DNA from 4 places in the Brevibacillus nitrificans genome. Region 1 is predicted to be linked to each of the others. Evidence: riboswitches for the same ligand, from Rfam matches in the RefSeq annotation. Region 1 holds a riboswitch; each other region holds the start of a gene.
The links. A riboswitch is a leader RNA that binds a small molecule or an ion and turns the genes downstream of it on or off. The one in region 1 is predicted to bind S-adenosylmethionine.
Positions count from the first base shown of each region.

Region 2: it holds a riboswitch for S-adenosylmethionine, as region 1 does, so the genes downstream of both, EDM59_RS10860 (2,3-diketo-5-methylthiopentyl-1-phosphate enolase) here and EDM59_RS27510 (BMP family lipoprotein) in region 1, are expected to answer to the same signal.
Region 3: it holds a riboswitch for S-adenosylmethionine, as region 1 does, so the genes downstream of both, EDM59_RS00560 (aminotransferase class I/II-fold pyridoxal phosphate-dependent enzyme) here and EDM59_RS27510 (BMP family lipoprotein) in region 1, are expected to answer to the same signal.
Region 4: it holds a riboswitch for S-adenosylmethionine, as region 1 does, so the genes downstream of both, EDM59_RS22570 (homocysteine synthase) here and EDM59_RS27510 (BMP family lipoprotein) in region 1, are expected to answer to the same signal.

Region 1 is NZ_RHHU01000020.1:138,436-142,645, reverse strand. Features, by position in the region: gene EDM59_RS27515 (methyl-accepting chemotaxis protein) at 1-1,417, shown strand, start outside; SAM riboswitch class I at 1,493-1,604, shown strand; gene EDM59_RS27510 (BMP family lipoprotein) at 1,808-2,842, shown strand; gene EDM59_RS27505 (ABC transporter ATP-binding protein) at 2,934-4,210, shown strand, end outside.
Region 2 is NZ_RHHU01000005.1:169,563-173,772, forward strand. Features, by position in the region: gene mtnA (S-methyl-5-thioribose-1-phosphate isomerase) at 1-68, opposite strand, end outside; gene mtnK (S-methyl-5-thioribose kinase) at 65-1,294, opposite strand; SAM riboswitch class I at 1,511-1,655, opposite strand; SAM riboswitch class I at 1,863-1,967, shown strand; gene EDM59_RS10860 (2,3-diketo-5-methylthiopentyl-1-phosphate enolase) at 2,126-3,340, shown strand; gene EDM59_RS10865 (2-hydroxy-3-keto-5-methylthiopentenyl-1-phosphate phosphatase) at 3,337-4,011, shown strand; gene EDM59_RS10870 (methylthioribulose 1-phosphate dehydratase) at 4,015-4,210, shown strand, end outside.
Region 3 is NZ_RHHU01000001.1:115,722-119,931, reverse strand. Features, by position in the region: gene EDM59_RS00575 (hypothetical protein) at 1-284, shown strand, start outside; gene EDM59_RS00570 (DUF5665 domain-containing protein) at 294-623, opposite strand; gene EDM59_RS00565 (pyridoxamine 5'-phosphate oxidase family protein) at 771-1,229, shown strand; SAM riboswitch class I at 1,312-1,430, shown strand; gene EDM59_RS00560 (aminotransferase class I/II-fold pyridoxal phosphate-dependent enzyme) at 1,525-2,688, shown strand; gene EDM59_RS00555 (trans-sulfuration enzyme family protein) at 2,685-3,872, shown strand; gene EDM59_RS00550 (YhcN/YlaJ family sporulation lipoprotein) at 3,909-4,210, opposite strand, start outside.
Region 4 is NZ_RHHU01000015.1:100,077-104,286, reverse strand. Features, by position in the region: gene rnjA (ribonuclease J1) at 1-271, opposite strand, end outside; gene EDM59_RS22590 (YqzG/YhdC family protein) at 511-828, shown strand; gene EDM59_RS22585 (SCO family protein) at 830-1,456, opposite strand; gene EDM59_RS22580 (rhodanese-like domain-containing protein) at 1,481-1,792, opposite strand; gene EDM59_RS22575 (hypothetical protein) at 2,173-2,424, opposite strand; SAM riboswitch class I at 2,509-2,616, shown strand; gene EDM59_RS22570 (homocysteine synthase) at 2,711-4,012, shown strand; gene EDM59_RS22565 (TasA family protein) at 4,110-4,210, opposite strand, start outside.

The DNA.
Region 1 (4,210 bases):
GTGGAATCATTTGTGGATGGCCGGACTGATCGCCTTCCAGGAAAACGTAAATTTCTGGATGGTCAGTTCGTTAGGCTTGCTGGTGACCTTGATCGTATCGCCCTATTATTTCATTCGTAGGAACAGCACGGTTATCCGTTATCTCGTCGCGATTGGACTCATGTTTTATGCTATTTCATTTGATCACTTTAGCTCAGAGCAGGAAGTTGCTTTTCTCGCCTTTATCGTAATGGGCTTTTTGGCTGCCTATCTGGACTGGAAGCTGGTGGTGTTTGCTGGGGTTACGCAGATCATCGCCACGCTCGTCGGCTTCTACACAGGCACCTATCAGATTTTTACCGGCGATTATACCGAAATCAACCTCGCTGTGCGGATTGTCGCTATTTTGATGATGATGGCAGCGGTGACGTACCTGTGTCTGGCTGGACAAGCATCGCTGCAGAGAGCGAACGCCGCTAGAAAGGAAGCAGAGGAGAAGGAACAGCGTTTGAAAGAAATGCTCGAACACATCGAAGTGATGACCGAGCAGCTGGATCGCACGACGGAGCACGTACATGTGCACGCAGAAGGAACCAAACGCAACACGGATGACATGATGCTCGCCTTTAAAGAGGTGGCAACGGGCATGGAGTCGCAGGCTCATTCGACGGTGAAGATCGAGGAGGAAGTCCAGTCGATCGATCAGGAAATCGTGGATGTCACGACGCAGACGAATGCTATGAAGGCAGAGTCTGACCAGAACAATCTGCGGCTGACGGAAAGTGTGAGCATGATGAATGAGCTATCCAAGCAGATGGATCAGATCGTGGAGGCTGTAAATGTGGCCGCTTCAACTATTCATCAGCTCAATCGTCAGGCCAACAAAGTCGAGGAAATCGTAGGGGCCATTAACCAGATCGCGACGCAAACCAACCTGTTGGCGCTGAATGCGGCGATCGAATCTGCCCGTGCAGGAGAGCATGGCAGAGGCTTTGCTGTAGTCGCAGATGAAGTGCGGAAGCTGGCCGAACAAAGTGCGACGGCCACACAGGAAATCACGGAGATTTTGAAGTCGCTCCATCAGGAAAGCGAGAATGCGGTCCTCCAAATTGGAAACGGGGAAACCTCTGTCTCCAAAGGAAAAGAGCTAGCCGTAAAAACGGTTGAATCAATTGAAGCCGTGCGGGCAGGAATGGTTCACTTCCTCGCAGCTGCAGAGCATGTGCGTTCCAGCATGGACCGGGTCAAGCTGCGCTCGAGTGAAGTCGCGATGGAAATGTCGACGATCACTGCCGTCACTGAAGAGTCTGTAGCCAATCTGGAGGAGCTGTTTGCCACCGCAGAGAATCAGCATCAAAGGGTACGGGAAATCACCGAAGAACTGGGTGAGCTCAATACTTTATCGCATCGGCTCCAGCAGACATTTCACAAGCAGTAAAAAGATTTGAAATAATCATTGCATTTTTAAAAAATTCTGCTAGAATATATCTGACTATAATCCTATAGATTTACTGCCTTATCTAGAGCGGCGGAGGGACTGGCCCGATGAAGCCCGGCAACCACTGTACCTTGTACAGACTGGTGCCAATTCCTACAAGACAGGGAAATGTCTTGAAAGATGAGGAAGAGGACCGTTCAGGACGCAAACTCTTCCTCAAAGGAAGAGTTTTTTTGTATTTCAAACGTTTTTTGTCTTATTTACGAACGTTAACTGTGGTTTTTGTTGAAATGTACGTAATTACTGTTGATTTTTTGGCGTAAAAACCGTACATTACATAAGTAAATAGATAAGAACGAATATAATGCTCCAGTTAGAGAGGGGAACACCATGAAGAAATTATTGTTGGCATTGACCACATTCGCCGTTTTGGCAGCAGGATGCTCGGCAGGAGGCAGCAGTGCTCCAGCAGATAAAGCAGAGGGACAAGCAGCAGGACAAGAGGGAGCGGCGAAAAAACGCATTGCCCTGATCCTGCCAGAAAAAATCGGGGTGAACCCGTTCTTCCAGCAAATGGATGAAGGCGCTAAGAAAGCCGGTCAAGAGTTTGGCGCAGAAGTAAAAAGCATCGAATCCACTGACCATGGCGCGATTGAAGAAAACCTGCGTGTAGCAGTGGCGGAAAACTACGATTTGATTATCACGTCTTCGTTTGAATCTGAAGATGCCTTGAAAAAAGTAGCCGCCGAAAATCCGGATAAAAACTTCGCGATCATCGACACCGTTGTTGATTTGCCAAATGTACGCAGCGTTACCTTCCGCGAGCAGGAAGCGGCTTACCTGATGGGAGCAGCGGCTGGACTGGCAACGAAAACAAACAAAGTGGGCATGGTTGTCGCCATGGATATTCCTCTCCTGAAAAAATGGACAGGCGGTTTCCAGGAAGGGATGAAAGCGACCAACCCGAATGCAGAATTCCTCGTAAACTACGTGGGCAGCTTCTCTGACCCGGCAAAAGCGAAGGAGCTTGCTTTGCTCCAGGCTTCCAAAGGCGCTGACTTCATTAACGGCGCTGCAGCTGTAGGGGATCTGGGTGTTTTTGAAGCAGCGAAAGAAAAAGGCTTCTTCACTTCCGGACAGGACGTTGACCGTACCACGATCGACCCTGAGCACATCGTTTTGTCCCAGCTGAAAGGTACAGATGCAGCAGCATACGAGACCGTGAAATCTTTCGTAGAGGGCAGCTTCAAGCCAGGCGTAGTGACCTACGGATTGAAAGAAAAAGGCGTGGGCGTAACCTATGTGACCCACGAAAGCAAAACGCCGCTGAACGCTTTCATCGGCCAAGAAGTAATCGACAAAGTGAAGGCTATCAATGACGAGATCGTAGCAGGTACGCGCAAAGTTCCTGACTCGTTCGAATAGCTGGCAGCATTCGTGCATTTAGGTGACCGACTACAGCTGTGTAGTCGGTCGCTTGTGTATTTCGGCTGCATCAAGAGGAGGAGGAGCAGGAATGACACATCGTTTGGAAATGAAGCAGATGACCAAGAAGTACGGAGAATTTACGGCCAACGATCAAGTGTCGCTCACCTTGGAGGCGGGCGAGGTGCATGCGATCGTCGGGGAAAATGGCGCCGGGAAAACCACGCTCATGCGGATGCTGTACGGGATGGAGCAGCCAACGGCAGGGGAGATCCTTCTCAACGGGAAACCGGTATCCTTTCGCGGTCCCAACGACGCGATACGAAACGGGATTGGCATGGTACACCAGCACTTCATGCTCTTTGGAGAGTTTAGTGTGGCGGAAAATATCGTGATTGGCTACGAGCCCAAGCAGGCAGGTTTTTTTCGGCGCAAGGAAGCTGTGGAGAAAGTACGTGCTTTAAGCGAGCAATACCGCATTCCGATCAACCCACAGGCACGGGTCTCTACCTGCTCGGTCGGTGAACAGCAAAGGGTCGAGATTCTCAAGGTGCTGTATCAGGGGGCGGATATCATCGTGCTCGACGAACCAACGGCTGTATTGACACCGTTGGAGGTAAAAGACTTGCTGCAGACGATTCGGAATTTGGCGGCAAGCGGAAAAAGCGTCATTCTGATTACCCATAAGCTGCAGGAGGTTATGGAGGTATCGGATCGCATTACCGTTCTTCGCGGAGGCCGTGTGACTGGGACCGTTTCCCGGCACGAGACGAATGTCGACGATCTGGCGAGGCTGATGGTAGGCAGAGAGCTGGAAGAGCTGAGCCAGCGCATCCCTTTGGAGGGAAAACGACTGCTGCATGTAGATCAAGTGACTGTGCGAGAGAAGCAAACCTTGCTGGATAACGTGAGCTTCGCCGTTCACCACGGTGAAATCGTAGGAATCGCAGGTGTATCCGGCAACGGACAGTCTGAGCTGCTGCAAGTGATCAGTGGATTGCGGCCTGTGCAGGCAGGGAAGATCCATTTGGCGGGTGCAGATGTGACCAATAAGTCCGTAGAGTCGATCCGTCAGGCAGGGCTGGCGCACATTCCAGAAGACCGCTATATGTGGGGAACCGCGAAGCAGGAAAGTGTCGAGGAAAACGCGTTGATGGGCTATCAGCGCAAGCCTGATTACTACCGGCGCGGCGTCATCCTGCGCGATGCGTTCCGCCAGGTGGTTCGCGGATGGGTAGACCGCTTTGCGATTAAAACCGGCTCCAGGCAGCTGCAAGAGCTGGCGGGCAATCTTTCTGGCGGGAATTTGCAAAAGCTGATCGTCACAAGAGAGCTGGGGCAGGAAACCCCCTTGCTGGTTGCGGCTGA
Region 2 (4,210 bases), on a different contig from region 1:
GTCTGGTCGAGCAGGACGAGAGCATCATCCTCCCATTTGACTGGCGCGAGTTGTGTACTTGTTGTCATACGGTCGTTGCCTCCTGATAAAATCTTGCTGTCACGGTGCGGACGAGGTCCGTAATGTCGGTAGACTCCTCCAGATTGCTGCGTCCGAGGATCAGTGCTTCCCCGATAGCGAGTGCCAAGCGCTCTGCTTCGGCGCGAACTTGAACGTCCTCGATGCTGTTCAAGTCAGCGACACCAGCCAATCCGATCACGCGGCGCAAAATTTTGCAGCCTGCAAAGCCAGCGGTATCCTGGATCAGACGGTTCACATAGCTTTGCCACAGGCCCTCCACATGTGCGCTGCGCTCTTTTGCCTGCTTGTGCCAGAGCTGCACAAACTGGGAGACGAATTCATTCCAGACATCCTCCACCGTTGCAAGCAAGTATTCGCGATACGATTCGCGTTCTCCTTGGTCTTTTTGCAATCCGTGCTGGCCTGCGTAGTTGAGCAGCAGGTTGGCAATGACTGCACCGATGTCAAAGCCAATCGGTCCGTAGTAAGCAAACTCAGGGTCGATCGCTTTCATGCTGGTCGGTGTGATGAAGATGCTGCCTGTATGCAGGTCACCGTGCAGCAGCGCTTCTGCTCGGGTGAGGAAGTCAAATTTCAGCTTTGCGATTTCCAGCTTGAGCGGCTTGTTTTCCCAGATTGCTTCGACTTCCTTTTGAATCAAAGGATTGAAGTCGTTCGTTGGCGCATTTTCATAAGGATCAGTAAACACCAGATCTTCCGTAATTTTGCACAATTCCGGATTCAAGAATGTTCCGACGAGCGCTTTTTTATCGTACGGGTTTGCCCCCAAATCAGATGTGTAGAATAGCGTGTGCGCGAGGAATTTCCCAATCTGCTTGGCGAACAGCGGATAGCGATTGCCCTCGATCAAGCCTTTGCGCATGATGATATGGTCACCCACGTTTTCCATAACGGTCAACGCCAGCTCTTGGTCAAAGTGATACACTTCCGGTACGAGATCCGGTACGTATTTGTGCTGGAGACGAAGTGCCTCGCTCTCGATGCGCGCACGGTCTACCGTCAGTGGCCAGGACTCCCCTACCACGCGAGCGTAAGGAAGAGCTTGCTTCACGATCACGCTTTTTCCTGTCGCTTCCTCTCGAATGTCAAACACCAGATTGAGGTTGCCGTCGCCAATCTCACTGCTGACTAGCGTAGCTCCCTCGGTAAAAAGCCCTGGCAATGCTTTCACGTACTCCACTGCTTCCTGTTCTGTCAATGCACGATATGCCATGATTCCTTTCTCCCCTTTGCCGATTTTTGTCTATTTCCAGTAGGCTGGTCCAAGCGATGTCATATTAGAAAACTTGGCTTCGCCAAGCTTTGCGGTGGAGCCATAGTTGCACTTATACTGGCTAAGAATCTTATAAATTCTTACTGTACAAAAAGACCTCTTTTCCCGAAGAAAAGAGGTCGCGATCGTCACGTATAGAGAAACGTGCCCTTGTCCCCCTTATCTTCCAGACTACTTTTGTTTCTGCAGGAATTAGCACCGTGCACGTCGCCTATGCATCAGTCGTCTCGAACGTCTGAAAAGCGTCGTGTCGGTTGCCGGGTATCATCGGGCCAGTCCCTCCACCTTCTCTGGATAAGGTATCCAACGTATGCAGTTTTGAATTTAGTTTGAATCATACATTCCTCTACCTGATGCTGTCAACACCCTTTTTCCCCGCAATATGCTTTCCCTCATTTGTTTGTCCTGTAATCCTATGTGTAAACTCGGCAAAAAATAATTTGACTACCGCATCTGATCGCCTTATCATAAAGCTATCGCACACGCTGTTCTAGCGTGAACCTCATAACTCTTATCGCGAGCTGGCTGAGGGACTGGCCCTATGATGCCCGGCAACCGGCGCTATTCTATGTTTATTAGAAAGCGAAACGGTGCTAATTCCAACGGATAAGAGTCGAGATTTAGGATATTGTTTTCCTTTGCCTCGACTACGAACCCGAGAGATGAGAGGAGACGAAGACGTTCTGATAGTCGACAACCGCCTCCCTGATCGCTGGGGAGGCTCTTTTTATTTTCTCACATCACCGTTTTTAAGGAGGATTAGTCCTAGCAATGAGTGAGCACCGTATCCTCGTCACCTATTTGACACAAGCCAAAGATTTGAACCAAAAAGCAGAATCGATCGCAGTCGGTATGACTGTAGGTTCCTGGACGGAATTGCCTGCGGCCAAACAAGCCGAGCTAAAGCCATATCTGGGCGAAGCAGTAAGCGCAACTCCGCTGGAAACCTTGGAGAACGGAGAAACGCGCGGCCTGATTACCGTCAGCTATCCGACTCGCAACTTTACCAACGATATTCCCTCCTTGTTGACAGGCATTTTTGGGAAGCTCTCCATGGATGGCAAGATTAAGCTGGTCGATGTCAGCTTTCCTGAGTCGTTTTTGGGAACGTTCCCTGGTCCAAAATACGGCATTGACGGGCTGCGCAATCGCCTGGACGCCCACAACCGTCCACTATTGATGAGCATTTTCAAGTCCTGCCTGGGATTGCCTTTTGATGATCTGAAAACCCAGTTTCGCGCACAAGCATTGGGCGGCGTAGATCTGGTCAAAGATGACGAAATTTTCTTTGCGGATGAACGCGCTCCGTTCCTCGAGAGAATCAAGGCGTTTAAACAGATCGCGATCGAAACGGAAGAAGAAATCGGCAAGCCTGTGCTCTACGCGGCCAACCTGACAGGTCCGGTAAACGAGCTGAATGAAAAAGCTAAGCGCGCCATTGACGCTGGAGCCGACTGCCTCCTGTTCAATGTCCTGGCTTTTGGCTTCGACGCCTTGCACCGCCTGGCAGCTGATCCAGATGTACACGTTCCGATCATGGCGCATCCAGCTTTGGCTGGTGCTTACTATCCATCGCCGGATTACGGGATTGCGACTCCGCTCCTGCTCGGGAAGCTGATGCGGATTGCTGGAGCAGACCTGGTGCTCTTCCCATCTCCATATGGAAACGTTGCGCTGAACAAGACCGAGGCGCTGCAGCTGGCTGAAAACTTGACGGCACCTCTCGAAGGCATCCGCCGTTCGTTCCCAGTCCCATCTGCCGGTATTCATCCGGGACTCGTGCCGCAGCTGTTCGCTGACTTTGGACTCGACCAGATCGTCAATGCAGGTGGCGGAATCCACGGTCACCCAGGCGGTGCGACTGCAGGGGCAAAAGCTTTTGTTGCTGCTACCCTGGCAGTGACCGCTGGTAAAACGCTGCAGGAAGCGGCCGAGGGTTCCTCTGAGCTGGCTGTGGCCCTTACGAAGTGGGGTGGCGGACGATGAGCAAAAAGCTCGTTCTCTTCTGCGATTTTGACGGTACCATCACGGAAAAAGACAACATTGTGGCGATTGTCCGCAGGTTTGCTCCACCCGAGTGGGAAGCTTTGACCGAACAAATCCTTTCGCAAAAAATCAGCGTGCAGGAAGGGGTCGGAAAGCTGTTCCAGCTGCTCCCCTCCTCTCTGCGCGAAGAAATTATTGACTTTATCGTCAGCGAAGCATCGATTCGCCCTGGCTTTGCGGATTTCGTCCGTTTCTGCCGCGAAGAGGGAATCGAATGGCTGGTGACCAGCGGCGGCATCGACTTCTTCGTCGATCCGATCCTCGCTCCGTTTGATCTGAAGGATGTACCGATCTATTGCAACGGAAGTGATTTTTCCGGCGACAAGATCACGATCACCTGGCCGCACTCCTGTGACGATCACTGCTCCAATGGATGTGGCATGTGCAAAACGACGATCATTCGCCGCTACGATCCTGCCGACTACTACCGCGTGGTGATCGGAGATTCGATCACCGATTTGGCTGGTGCCAAGATCGCCGACTTTGTGATTGCCCGTTCGTTCCTCGCCCAGAGGGCGGAGGAGCTGAATCTGCCACACCGCACGTTTGCCACATTCCATGATGTGATTGCCATCCTACAAGATTTGAAACGTCAACAGGAGGTCAGCTAAAACATGACTGCCACATTTGAACAACGCTTGGACGCTTTTCGCCGCTTGGACGACGCCAAGCTGACATTTGCTCGCCGGGACTGGTTCCCGGGTACGAGCGGCAACCTTTCCATCAAGGTTGCCAATGAACCGCTGCAATTTGCCGTAACAGCGAGCGGCAAGGACAAAACCAAGCTCTCCCCGGAAGACTACCTGATCG
Region 3 (4,210 bases), on a different contig from region 1:
ATGCTGTTCGTCTGGAGCTGTACGTCAACGATAAGCTGGTGAAACAGGCTGCGTTCGCAACAAACAACATCAAGGGCTTAGCTGACATTTTGAAGCGGGAAGCAGAAAAACGCGACGATGAGGACGAAGCAAAGGATAAAAAGGAAAAAGGGAAGCTTGACCACTATCCGAATGGGAATGCGTATGGCTTTTGGAAAAAGCAGGGCGAGTGGTCGAAGCAAAATGCCGAGGAGAATGATCGCGAACGTGATGATGATGCCCGGAAAGACCGTGACGACGATTAATCATGGGTCTTACGGCTGCTTGTAGGATTGTACGTAATCTACCAAGTCTTTTATGTAATCGCCAATAATCGGTATGGATAAGAACTGAGACAGGAGCGAGCCAAGCAGCGCAAGCACGATGGCCGTTCCTATCGTCAGACCCAGACCCCGGGCAAGACCTGCGAGGAAATTGATCCAGAGCAGCTTGCGCGGGGCTGTATAGTTTTGGACGATATCTGCGAGACGTATATCTTCGAGAAACATGGCGATTTTATCCATACGCTCGTTTAGTTTGCGCACCTCTTTGATTTCCTGCAGCAACTGGTCAATTTGGGTAAGCAAGCGGTCAGTGGGAGTCATCAGGTAACCTCCATTTCTCAGTCGTTTGGATTTCTTCCAGTTTAGGGAAAAAAAGAGGGAGAAGCAAGACAAAGAGGAAACGTTTGCCTAATCCTTTTCCAGGAGGGTACAATAAGCGTACGTTACGTTTACAAGGAGGCAAGCAAAATGGCTGAAACCGTTTCCCGATCCCTGTCAGAAGAATTGTATGGGCTCTTGCAAAAGGAGCGTTTTGTCACGCTGGCTACCATCGATCACGAGTCGGGTTCTCCTGCCCTCAGTTCCTTGTCCTGGACTTATGCGGCGTCTAGCGATTTGATCCGCTTTGCTGTGGATAACCGATCGCGCATCTTAACCAATATTACAAAAGAGCCGCAGGTTGTTTTGCATCTGATCGGTGCTGGCTCCTCTTATGCGATCAACGGTCAGGCGGTCGTGAAATCGGAAAGGCTCGAAGGTGTTCCGCTCAAGCTGGCTATGGTGGAAATAGCCATTGAAGCAGTGCGGGACATCATGTTCTATGGTTCTCGTATTTCTGTAGAGCCGCAATACGAAAAGACATACGATAAAAATGCAGCGGCCAAGCTGGACAATCAAGTGATGGAAGCCTTGAAAAACGCAAACTAGCGAAGGGGCTAGGTGGAAAATCCTGTTGACAAGGAAGATGCCCATCCGTTAGTATTAGGATCAATCAAATTGAATAGCAATCTTCTTATCCAGAGAGGCGGAGGGACTGGCCCGATGATGCCCGGCAACCAATCACCTGTAATATACAGGGAGATAATGGTGCTAATTCCTGCAGAGTTATCAAACTCTGAAAGATGAGAAGGTCTTGCTTACGGCGACGTAATCAAAGCCTTCTTTCAGAGGAAAGGGGCTTTTTTTCATGCCCCTCTTACACTATTGGAGGGAGAGAAAACAGATGCATTTGGAAACAAAACTTGTTCAAGCGGGCGTAGGGAAAGACGAAAAGACGGGGGCGGTTAATTTCCCCGTCTACTATTCAACGGCCTATCGCCATCCGACGTTGGGGGAAAGCACAGGGTTTGACTATACGCGAACAGCGAATCCCACACGTGTGGTTCTGGAAGAGGCGATTGCGGCTGCGGAATCAGGCGATGGCGGCTTCGCGTGTGCTTCCGGAATGGCGGCCATCCACACCGTCATGGGCTTGTTTTCCCAAGGCGATCATTTGATTGTCTCACTAGACTTGTACGGGGGGACATATCGACTGTTTGAACAGGTTTTGTCCCGTTACGGATTGACGTTCTCGTATGTAGATTTGCGTGACTTGGCAGAGCTGGAATCAGCTGTGAAGCCTGAAACCAAAGCCATTTTTGTGGAGACACCGACAAACCCGCTGATTCAGATTACGGATATTGGAGAAGTGGCGCTGCTTGCAAAACGGCACGGTCTCTTGACCATCGTAGACAACACGTTCATGACTCCCTATTGTCAACGCCCACTTGAACTGGGAGCAGATATCGTTCTGCATAGCGCGACCAAGTATCTCGGTGGACACAATGATGTGCTGGCAGGTCTGATCGTAACAAAAGGGCAAGAGTTATCGGAAAAAATCCGTTTTTTGCACAATTCCATCGGAGCGGTTTTAGGTCCACAGGACAGCTGGCTTCTGCTTCGGGGGATGAAGACTCTGGCACTGCGCATGGAACGCCATCAATCCAATGCCTTTGCCGTGGCGAACAAGCTGAAAGAGCATCCAGCCGTAACGGAAGTCTTTTATCCTGGGCTGGTGGATCATCCGGGACACGAGGTGCAGGTGAAGCAGTCGAGTGGATTTAGTGGCATGGTTTCCTTCCGGGTACGCTCAGCGGATCAGGTGAAGCCGTTTTTGAAGCATTTGCAAATCGTATCCTTTGCAGAAAGTCTGGGTGGGGTTGAATCGTTGTGTACATATCCGGCGACGCAGACACATGCGGACATCCCACTGGAGATTCGCGAGTATGTAGGGGTATGCGACCGTCTTCTCCGCCTGTCTGTAGGCATTGAGCATCCGGATGACCTGATTGCAGACTTGTGCCAGGCGCTGGATGCGAGCTTGACGGTTGGGGGGAGTGTACGATGAATTTTGCAACCAGAGTGCTGCATGGCACATCGTGCTTTGATCCGGCTACAGGCGCGTCGTCGGTACCGATTTACCAGGCTTCTACGTTTCATCAGGCTGATTTGGATCAGCCAGGCAAATTCGATTATGCACGGTCCGGCAATCCGACTCGCGAAGCCTTGGAACAGGCGATTGCAGGTCTAGAGGGCGGAGAGAGAGGCTTCGCTTTTGCTTCCGGTATGGCTGCAATTTCCAGCGTGTTCATGCTTTTTTCCGCTGGAGATCATGTCGTCGTAGCAGAGGATGTCTACGGCGGCACATTCCGCTTCTTGACGAGAGTGCTGTCCCGCATGGGGATCACTGTCACGTTCGTCGATTCTACGCAGACAGAAGCCGTCAGGGCTGCGATCCAGCCGACGACGAAGGGCATCTATTTGGAGACACCGTCCAATCCAACGCTGAAGGTGACAGATCTATCGGCTGTGTGTCAAATTGGGAAAGAAAACGGGTTGTTGGTCATCGTGGATAACACATTTTTGACCCCGTATTATCAGCGCCCGCTGGAGCTGGGGGCAGATATTGTCATTCACAGCGCGACAAAATTTATCGGGGGTCACAGTGATGTCGTAGCTGGTTTGGCTGTTACACGCGATGCAGCGCTGGGAGAGCAGCTCTACTTTATACAAAACGGCATGGGGGCGATTCTCGGCGTACAGGACTGCTGGCTGGTCATGCGCGGTCTGAAAACATTAAAAGCGCGTCTGGATGTCAGCACCCGTACGGCAGAAAAAATCGCGCATTGGCTCCAGGCACACCCTGCCGTCACGCGCGTCTATTACACGGGCTTGGCTGAGCATCCTGGCCATGAGATCCAGGAAGCGCAAGCCAGTGGTCATGGTGCGGTGCTTTCCTTTGACGTAGGGAGCCGCGAACGGGCAAAAGCGCTTTTTGATCGGGTGAAGCTGCCGATCGTCGCTGTGAGCCTGGGTGCCGTTGAAACGATTCTCTCCTACCCGGCAGCGATGTCCCATGCTTCGATGCCAGCAGAGGAAAGAGCACAGCGCGGGATTACCGACGGGCTGATCCGTCTATCGGCTGGACTCGAAGATGTGGATGATTTGATTTTGGATCTGCAGCAAGCATTGGACTCCCTGCCTTCTTTGAAGGCGGCGGCGCCATCAGAAAAAGCATTCTCCCGGGCGTAAAAGCCTGGGCGAATGCCTTTTTTTTGCTGCATGCGTTTAAGGTGCACCTGTTCGATTGACGTTGATGTTCTTGTTCCCGGTTGGATGCGAGTTGTTGCTTTTGTTGATGCGCTGCTCATTTTCTTGTGAAGGTGTTTCCTCACGATGGCGTACATCTCGAGGCAGTTGAGGAATGATGCGTCCTACGATATCCGCCAGTTCTTCGGCAAAACCGGAAACAGGATGGCCGCGGCGAATGTCTGCCGTCATTTCCCGGAGGCGCTGGACGATATCAGGGTCAGCCGTTACGACCGCATTTGCCCCCTGAGGATCCTCCTTGAGCGCTTCAGCTACAGTGT
Region 4 (4,210 bases), on a different contig from region 1:
GCCTCATAATATAAGGAATCGCCCCGATGTGGTCTTCGTGTCCGTGCGTCAGCAAAAGTGCCTTGATTTTGTGCTGGTTGTCCACCAGATAAGAAACATCAGGGATGACCAAATCGATCCCGAACATCTCGTTTTCAGGGAATTTCACCCCGCAGTCAATCATAATGATTTCATCTTCATACTCGACGCAGTACATATTTTTTCCGATCTCGCCGAGGCCGCCCATTGCGAAAATCTTAACGTCGCTCAATATCTTTCCTCCTAACTTCATCGTGCATGATTTTGGGAACCCGAACCAAGCATGCCATTCTTATTGTAACACAACGCGAGGCGTTCGTTTCATCCAGTCTGTTACCCGTGCAAGAGAAAACACATTTGCCTACTCATTCGCTCATTGGAAAATTGTACAAAATCCATAGGGTAGAAAGCAAGGAAACCGGGTGTCCAGTCAAGAAATTGGACAAAATACCGCACAGAAAGACCTATTTTCCCATAAAGGGGGCGTTATCTATGCGAGCCAAGGCTATCGCCATTTTCTCTGCCCTGTTGCTTTCACTCTCCCTGACCTGGACGATGCCCGCAGCCGCTGAGCCGCCATATGCCAAGTGGGGACGACTCGCAATGCAGCAAACCATGCAGACCTACCCGCAAGCCAAGATTGTCGATTACCTGCATGTCGGCCGAAAAACGAAAACGCCCACCACGTCAGAGGAGACGTTTAAGCTTTTGCTCCAAGAGGGCAATCGCGTGTGGGCGTTACTGGTTCATATTGAATTTGAAACGAAAACCGAAAAGGTCATCGCCATCCGATTCGAAGAGACACGCTAGGCTAGTCAGCCAGCTCTACCATCTCTTTCATCATTTGGTCCATATCCATCTCGGCTGCCATCCCGTACGCGCGACGCATGTTTCCGTCCTCATCCACGAGGAACATGCGTGCCGTATGGGCAAAGGAACCGTCCGGCTGCTTCATCACAGCCACTCCGAAGTCTTTTGTCACCTTTTCGATCGCCTGGGCATCGCCTCGCAGGAATTTCCAGCCGCTTTGATCTGCCTTGAATTTCTCAGCATACGCCTGCAGGACTTCTGGGGTGTCAAAATCAGGGTCAAACGTGATGCTCACGAACTCGACCTTATCCCCAAACAGCCCCTTTTCCTTCAGCTGATCCTGCAGCTTGGACATGTTGTACGTAGTCGCTGGACAAATATCCGGGCAATTGGTAAACATGAATTCAACCAAGCGTACTTTCCCTTTCCCCTCCGAGAAAGTGTAGGTCGAACCGTTGATGTTATCCAAGGAAAAGTCGTTTAATGCCTTCATGACAGGAATCTGCTCTTTGGTCATGTAGTTATAGCCAAACACACCGACAATTGCCAAAATCAAAACGCCTGCAAGCACGGTAAACCAATGACGCTGCAGAGCCCCTCCCTGCTGCTGTTGCGCTTCTCCACTCACGATTTCTTTCCTCCCCTAAAGACCTTACAGTTCTTTCTCTCCTGGCCATGCGAGCATGCCGCCCACCATGTTTGCTACATCAAAGCCTTGCGCTGCCAAATATTCCGTGGCCATGTTGCTGCGAGCACCGCTGCGGCAAACCATCACAAGAGGAATGTCTTTGTCCAGCTCATCGATGCGATGCGGCAAAAATCCGAGCGGGATCAGCTTCGCTTGCTTAATGTGACCAGCGTTCCACTCATCAACCTCACGTACGTCAATCACTTGGACTTGCTCATTAGCCTCCAGTTTTGCCAGCAATTCTTCCGGTGTTATTTCCTTTACGCCGTTACTCATCGTACAAATACCCCCTGCTATGTAAGTGAAATTATTCGCATGTATATCTATCCAATCATATCATACGGACTCCTGCATTTCTAACGCCCCTGCTATGTCCAAATAGCGACAGTTATGAAAACGAATCCTGCCCAAATCAGCATAAGCTTATTACGATTCGTAATCAAGTTGTATTTCATTAGTGTATTTTCTATAATCAATAGTAAGAATAGCAAAGGAGGGGAAAAGAATGGGAACCTGTAGATGCGGTCAAACCAAAAATGCAGAAGGAAACTGCGACGGAACACACGCAACCATTAAAAAGGACTAATTCCTTTCGTACAGAAGAGGGCACAGCATGTGCTCTTTTTTGTTTGCCTCCGATCCCGATTCCCTTCCCTTTACAGCTTTCCTTTTTTGATCCAGTACACGATGCGAAATGTTCCGAAAACCGAAACCATGAACATCACCACTAACATAAACAGCCAGATGACCAGCTGATTGTTCTCCTCCAGGTGCTCCGCATTTTTACCCACAAATACCCCTATATAAATAAGAAGAAAATAGCATAGCACGTTTGGAACGATCCACGCTGCTCGCAATGCGATGCTCTTTTTTCCTGCAGTCTGTTGGTGATTGTCTGATATTCCCATTTAATCCTCCCTGATAACTGAATTATTGAATATTGACAGTAAAGTGGACTTTTTCATACAATTAAGACAACAACAGATTTCCATTTTTCATCAAGAGTGGTGGAGGGACAGGCCCGACGAAGCCCGGCAACCTGCATGTAACGATGCGAGGTGCCAATTCCTGCAGAATCCATAGATTCTGAGAGATGAACGAGAGTCCGTGTATGACCGGAGCTTCTTCTACTCAGAGGATAGCTCCGTTTTTTTATACCTTATCATACCCACAGAAAAAAAAGGAGAGATGATCATGTCTGAACAGCAACAATGGAAGCCAGAAACCATCGCCATCCACGGAGGCCAGGAGCCTGATCCGGTAACAGGTTCCCGCGCCGTACCGATCTACCAAACCAGCTCCTATGTCTTCCGCGATACGGATCATGCGGCTAACTTGTTCGCACTCAAAGAATTGGGCAACATCTACACTCGCATCATGAACCCCACTCAAGATGTATTTGAAAAGCGCGTAGCTCTGCTCGAGGGCGGAGTAGGTGCGCTGGCGACAGCATCCGGTCAAGCTGCCATTACGTTCTCCATCCTCAACATTGCACAGGCTGGCGACGAAATCATCGCGTCCAGCAGCTTGTACGGCGGCACCTACAACCTCTTTGCACACACCCTGCCACGCTTGGGTATCAAAGTACATTTCGTGGATCATTCCAACCCAGAAAACTTCCGTGCTTACGTCAACGACAATACCAAGGCCTTTTTCTGCGAAACGATCGGCAACCCGCGCATCGATGTAGCCGACCTGCAATCCATCGCGGACATCGCGCATGAAAATGGCGTGCCGTTGATCGTCGACAACACGTTCGCTACTCCGCTCCTCTGCCGTCCTTTCGAGCATGGCGCGGACATCGTGATCCACTCTACGACCAAGTTCATTGGCGGTCACGGCACAGCGATCGGCGGAATCATCGTAGACTCTGGCAAATTCAACTGGAACAACGGCAAATTCCCTGGCCTGACGACACCAGATCCAAGCTACCACGGCGTAGTGTTCACGGAAGCAGTCGGGCCACTCGCCTATATCATCAAAGCGCGCGTTCAGCTGCAGCGCGACATCGGAGCAGCCGTTGCTCCTTTCAACTCCTTCCTGTTCCTGCAAGGTCTGGAAACACTGCACCTGCGCATGGAGCGTCACAGCCAAAACGCGCAGGCCGTTGCAGAATACCTCGCTTCTCACCCAGCCGTTGAATGGGTCAGCTACCCAGGGCTGGAAAGCGATCCGAATTACGAGCTCGCGCAAAAATACTTGCCAAAAGGTGCCGGTGCCATCCTCACCTTCGGCATCCGCGGCGGCGTAAATGAAGGCAAAAAGCTGATCGAATCCGTGCAGCTGTTCTCCCACCTGGCAAACGTAGGCGATTCCAAGTCGCTCGTCATTCATCCAGCGAGCACTACTCATCAGCAAATGAATGAAGCCGAGCAAGCAGCAGCAGGTGTCACACCGGGCATGATCCGCCTGTCGATCGGTACAGAGTCGATTGCGGATATTATCGGAGATTTGGAGCAGGCGTTGAAAGCGGCTGTCAATCAAGTCACTGCATAGGATTGGGTCAAAGAGCTCGCACAATCACGTGCGAGCTCGCCGACTAAGACAAAAAACAGAAAAAGCGGCCGGATAGCCGCTTTTTCGTTTCTACCTATTATTGTTGAACGCCGTCTCTAGCTTTTCCTTCGATATTCAGCGTCAGATCCAAAACGTCTTTTTGGAAGCGGTTTTGATCGTTACCGTCATCTACGAATT